One region of the Martelella sp. UBA3392 genome, then DNA from elsewhere that is predicted to be linked to it. Evidence: predicted binding sites of a transcription regulator. Region 1 holds the regulator's gene; the other holds the start of a gene.

Region 1 (3,130 bases):
TTAAGGAGACGCACAGATGGCACACTCGCATATCATATCGGCCTTCGACGAGGAGCTGAAATATCTCCAGCGCCGGATTTCCGAAATGGGCGGCATGGCGGAAGAGATGGTCTCGCAATCCGTCGTGGCGCTGGTCAACACCGATACCGAACTCGCCGAAAAGGTGATCGCCGAGGATCTGGCGCTGGACGAGGCCGAGCGCGAGGTCGGCGAAAAGGCGATCGTCACCATCGCGCGGCGCCAGCCGGTGGCGGCGGACCTGCGCGAGATCATGGGCGCGATCCGCATCGCCGCCGACCTCGAGCGCGTTGGCGACATGGCCAAGAACACCGCCAAGCGGGTGATCTCGGTGCAGGGCACCGGGGTTCCGCGCAAGCTCGCCCACGGCATCGAGCACCTGTCGGAACTGGCGCTGCTGCAGCTCAAGGAAGTGCTCGACGCCTACACCTCGCGCCAGGCCGACAAGGCCAATTCGATCCGCGAGCGCGACGAGGAGATCGACGCGATCTACACCTCGCTGTTCCGCGAGCTTCTGACCTACATGATGGAAGATCCGCGCAACATTACCACCTGCACGCATCTTCTGTTCTGCGCCAAGAACATCGAGCGCATCGGCGATCACGCCACCAATATTGCGGAAATGATCTACTACATCGCCACCGGCTCCCAGCCGCAGGGAGAACGCCCGAAGGACGACATGTCGCCCTCGGTCGGCTCCGGCGAGAGCAAGTCCTGAAACCATTTGACAGAGGCACGAGATGGTTCCGAAGATTGCAGTTGTCGAAGATGAAGAAGCGCTGAGCGTCCTGCTGCGCTACAACCTTGAATCGGAAGGCTACGAGGTCGAGACGATCGCGCGCGGCGACGAGGCCGAACTCAGGCTGCAGGAGCGGGTGCCGGACCTCCTGCTGCTCGACTGGATGTTGCCGGGCGTTTCCGGCATCGAGCTTTGCCGCAGGCTGCGGATGCGGCCGGAGACCGAACGCCTGCCGATCATCATGCTGACGGCGCGTGGCGAGGAAAGCGAGCGGGTGCGCGGTCTTGCGATCGGCGCCGACGATTATGTCGTCAAGCCGTTCTCGACGCCGGAACTGATGGCCCGCGTCAGGGCGATCCTGCGGCGGGCGCGGCCGGAAGTGCTTTCCAGCGTGCTCAAATGCGGCGATATCGAGCTTGACCGCGAGACCCACCGCGTTCACCGCAAGGCCAAGGAAGTCCGCCTCGGCCCGACCGAGTTCCGGCTGCTCGAATTCCTGATGACCTCGCCCGGAAGGGTGTTCTCCCGCTCCCAGCTTCTCGACGGTGTGTGGGGCCATGACATCTATGTCGACGAACGTACCGTCGACGTCCATGTCGGACGGCTGCGCAAGGCCCTCAACTTCTCGCAAATGCCCGACGTGATCCGCACCGTGCGTGGTGCCGGCTATTCGATGGAGGTGTAAGGGGCCGCATAGCACCGCCAATCTCCACCCTTGAGGGCGGAGATTGTGCGCCGGAGCGTCCATTGTACCGAAGTCCGGGCGATCCCGTGTTTTCGGCGACCGGGATCAGCGGACTTCGAAACCGCGGTAATTGTCGTCGCGGATGGCGTTCATTTCGGTCATGTAATTGCCCATGCCGCCCATGTACCACATCGATGTGCGGGGCTTGCCGGGAATGTTGGCGCCGTTGATCCAGCTGTCCGTCACTTCGAACAGCGTGCCGGCCATGCCTTCCTGGCACACCCGCACCCAGTCGTCCTGGGCCTCTCTCGTGGTCTCGATGATGCCGTTGCCTTGTTCGGCCTTCTCGATCAGGTCGCACAGGAAGTCGACCTGCCATTCATGCACCAGCGGCTGGCTGGTGAACGGGCTGAAGGGTCCGAATACCATCAGAAGGTTCGGGAAATCGGCGATCGTCATGCCGGCATAGGCGCGCGGACCGTTCTTCCAGGCATCCTTCAGCCGCACGCCGTTGCGCCCGATCGTGTCGATCTTCAGATAGTTGCCGGTCATTGCGTCGAAGCCGGTGGCCATGATCACCACGTCGAGCTCCAGTTCCTTGCCGCCGACGATCAGCCCGTTTTCGGTGTAGCGCTCGATCGGCTCCGCCTTGACGTCGTGGAGGGTGACATTGTCGCGATTATAGGTCTCGTAATAATTATCGGCGGCCAGCGGACGCTTGGCATAGTAGTCGCGTGGGGTCAGTTTGCGGGCGACTTCGGGGTCGGTGACGATGGCGTCGATCTTCGACTTGATGAAGTCTGTCGCCGTCTTGTTGGCCTCGGCGGTCACCGGAATATCGGAGAAGGTTTCGAGCAGGAAGCTGAAGCCATTGCCTTTTTTCCAGGCCTTTTCGTAGACGCGTTTGCGCTCTTCATTGTCGACCTCAAGCGCGGAAACGGTGCTTTCGTCAAAGCCGAAAACCGCCGCCGTGCTCAGCGCCCAGTCGCGGAAGCCGTGCGGATCGGCCTTGATCTTCTCGCGCGTCTCGGCCGGGAAGGGGCCGATGCCGAGCGGCACCACCCATTGCGCGGTGCGCTGCAGCACATGCAGATGGCCGACCTTGTCGGCGAGCGCGGTGATGATCTGGATGCCGGTCGAGCCGGTTCCGACCACGCCGACGCGCTTGCCCTCAAGGTCGGGCGCGGTGTCCGGCCATTTCGAGGCGAGTAGCACCTCGCCCTTGAACTTGTCCTGGTCGGGAAACTGCGGGGCATAGGAGGAGGAGAGAAGCCCCACGGCCTCGATCACATATTTTGCCTTCACGGTATCGCCGCCCGTGGTGGTCAGGAGCCAGCGGCCCTCGTCCTCTTTCCATTCGGCGCTGGCGATGCGGGTGTTGAAATGGATCGAGCGCTTCAGGGCGTGCTTGTCGGCGACCGCGTTCAGATAGTTCAGTACTTCAGGCTGCTTGGCATAGCGCTCCGACCATTCCCAGTTCTGGAACATGTCGAGGTCGAAGGAATAGGTGTAGACGGTCGATTCGGTATCGACCCGGCAGCCCGGATAGCGGTTCCAGTACCATGTGCCGCCGACGCCGCCGGCATCGTCGAAGGCTTCGGCCTTCATGCCGAGCACGTTGCGCGTCTTGTGCAGCGCGTAGAGCCCGCCGACGCCCGCGCCGATGATGGCGACATCGAGCTCAAGCT
Region 2 (3,130 bases), on a different contig from region 1:
CTTCGGGAAACGACGGATAATAGGCGGAAACCCGGCCCTTGTAGACGCTGGCCAGGTAATCGCCGATCTTCTCGCGCAGGCGCGAATCGTAAAGGTTGCGCGGCACATAGACGAGCGCCGAGACGAAACGATCGAAATTGTCGATCCGGCTCAGCACCCGGATGCGCGGCCGATCGGCAATCGCCATGATCTGCTCGCAGAAATCGGCAAGCAGCGGCACCGGAGCCTGGAACAGTTCATCGCGCGGATAGGATTCCAGAATGTTCTGCAGCATCCGGCCCGCATGGCTCTTCGGTTCGTAACCGAAGCGGCGCGTGACGTCCGCGATCTTGGCGCGCAAGAGCGGAATGCGCACCGCCGACTGGGTGTAGGCGGTGAAGGTGAACAGGCCGACGATCCGGAGTTCGCCAACCACCTCGCCGTTTTCGCCGAAACGCTTGACGCCGATATAATCCATATAGGCGCGGCGATGGACCGTGGAGGTGGTGTTGGCCTTGGTCACCAGAAGCAGTTTCGGGCTTTCGAGAAAGCCGATGATCTCCGGCGTGGAGACCACCGGATTGGGGCCACGCCGCAGCACCCGCATTTCCGGATCGGAGAGGATGCCGGTCGCCGCGTCCGGCACATGCTCGACCCGCGCGCCGTCCGCATCCTTGAGATAGACAAGCTCGCGCATGCCGAGGAAGGTAAAGTTGCCATCGCGCAGCCAGGCGAGAAAGGCAAGCGCCTCCTCCCGCGCATCCGCGAGTGCGGCCGGCGCGCGGGTTTTCATCTCCTGCATCGCGGTTTCGAGCTTGGCGAGCATTTCCGGCCAGCCGGCGACCGCGAGACGAACATGGTTCAGGATATATTCGAGCTGCGCCTTCAGCCGCGCGCGCGTTTCCGGGGCCAGTTGCCGGACATGGACCTGGACATGGCTGATGCGGTCGTCTTCGGCATGCTCGACATCGGATGAAAACGCCACCGGCGCCTGTCCCGGCGTCACGACCAGGATCGGATGCACAGCCAGCATGAAATCATTGGTGAATTCCGCGATCTCCGCCATCACCGAGTCATAGATGAACGGCATGTTGCGGTCGGTGACCGTGATCACGTCGGTTGCGATGCCCTCCGGCGCGATGCCTTCGACCGCGTCGATCGTGACCCGCGCGTCGCCGCCGTCATAGGCCGCGATCTCATCGGCCGCATGGTATGCCGCGGCCGCGATCGCTTCGGGTGTGTAACGCTCCAGATCCTCGGGACTTGCATGGTCGAACATGAAAGCCGGATTGATGTAAGCCTTGTTGCTTTCCCTGGCGAGGCGCTCGGCCTGCTGCATCAGGGACCTGCGCTTCTGGTCGGCTTTGGTGTCCATGTTTCCTCCAGCTTATTTTATGTCAGCGGACCAAGCCGCCATTTTGGGCGATTTTTCGCGCCATTCGGATATCGTTAAACGCCGCGGCCATGACAGGCGCTTGACAGCTTGCTCCAATAGGCGATTTAGAGCGTAATTGAGGCGAATGGCAAAACAATTTCGCCGTTTTATCGTTGGGGTTGCATTCACCCCAGGCACCAACAGGGCCCAATATGACATTCGAAATGCCTGATGGCGCCGTTATCGCGATTTCAAGCTACGTCATGCGCGGCAAGATTGGCAACCGCGCCATCGTCTTTGCACTGGAAACGCTTGGTTACAACACATGGTCCGTACCAACCATCGTGCTGCCCTGGCATCCGGGACACGGGCGGGCCACGCGGCTGCAATTTGAAGGCGAGGCTTTCGCGACGGCGCTGCGCGAACTCGGCGAGAGCCGCTGGCGCGGCGAGGTTCGCGCCGTCATCAGCGGCTATCTCGCGAATGCCGGCCAGGCCGAAGCGATCGCAGAGCTGGTCCAAGGCCTGCGCGCCGAAAATCCCGATCTCATCTATCTCTGCGATCCCGTGATCGGCGATGAGGGCGGGCTCTATGTCGGGGACGAGACCGCGATCGCGATCCGCGACCGGCTTCTGCCGCTCGCCGATATCGCGACCCCCAACCGATTCGAACTCTCATGGCTTGCGGGACGCACACTTGACGACAATACGGCGACGATCGATGCCGCGCTTGCGCTCGGGCCCGCGGAAGTCGTGGTCACCTCGGCGCATTCGATGCTGAAGCAGGGCGTGGCGGCGCTGTTCGTCGATCGCAGACAGGCGCTGCTTGCCGAGCATCAGCGCGTCGACAACCCGCCGAACGGGCTCGGCGACCTGTTTTCCGCGCTGTTTCTGGCCGCAAGGCTCGCCGGCAAGCCGTCGGCAGAGGCGCTTGAAAAATCGACCGCTTCCGTATTTGAAACCCTGACGCGCGCGGTGCGCGAAGGCGCTGACGAGTTGATGCCGGAAAAGGATGCGCAAAGTCTGCGGGCGCCATTCGCAAAAGTTGGCCTTCGTCAATTGATGCATCCGTCCCGGCGACGTAAAAGAAGCTGAAGAACCAACACGGCACTGAGAGCGCGTTCAGGAAAAGTGGATACCGGTTTTCCGTCCGGACGCGCTTAAAAACAATAGATAGAGCATTTCCGGTGATCCGGTTTCCTCCGGAAATGCTTTGGAAGAAGGACGGCAGACTGATGGACTCTTTCCCCAAATCCCTTCTCGATGGCTACAAGAACTTCATGTCCGGACGCTATGTCGAAGAAAGCGCCCGCTATCGCCAACTCGCCGAGGAAGGGCAGAAACCCCAGACATTGTTCATTGCCTGCTGTGATTCCAGGGCCGCGCCCGAGACGATTTTCGATGCGAGCCCGGGCGAGCTGTTCGTGGTGCGCAATGTCGCCAACATGGTGCCGCCCTATGAGCCGGACGGCCAGTATCACGGCACCTCCGCCGCCCTCGAATTCGCGGTCGAAGGGCTCAAGGTCAAGAATATCGTGGTGCTCGGCCACGGCCGCTGCGGCGGCATTCACGCAGCGCTTTCGCCCAACGCCGATCCGCTGTCGCCAGGCGATTTCATCGGCAAATGGATCAACCTGCTGAAACCCGCCGCCGCCCAGATCAATTCCAATTCGATCATGACGGAAGGCGAGCGCCAGACCGCGCTGGAGCGGATTTCAATCCGCAACTCGCTCGCCAATCTGCGCTCCTTCCCGAATGTGAAGGAGGCCGAGAAACA

The links. The regulator PhoB, encoded in region 1, activates phosphate uptake and scavenging genes when phosphate is short. The targets are predictions, from matches to a motif close to TGTCATNNANCTGTCAT.
Region 2: B4E36_RS22935 (NAD-glutamate dehydrogenase) is a predicted target of PhoB. The motif match lies at 1,444-1,460, and genes of this name have one in related genera.

What each region holds. Positions count from the first base shown of each region.
Region 1 covers NZ_DEPM01000245.1:20,135-23,264, forward strand. Annotated here, with positions in the region: gene pstB (phosphate ABC transporter ATP-binding protein PstB) at 1-4, shown strand, start outside; gene phoU (phosphate signaling complex protein PhoU) at 17-736, shown strand; gene phoB (phosphate regulon transcriptional regulator PhoB) at 759-1,442, shown strand; gene B4E36_RS19585 (NAD(P)/FAD-dependent oxidoreductase) at 1,548-3,130, opposite strand, start outside.
Region 2 covers NZ_DEPM01000294.1:13,044-16,173, forward strand. Annotated here, with positions in the region: gene B4E36_RS22935 (NAD-glutamate dehydrogenase) at 1-1,354, opposite strand, end outside; gene pdxY (pyridoxal kinase) at 1,579-2,448, shown strand; gene B4E36_RS22945 (carbonic anhydrase) at 2,589-3,130, shown strand, end outside.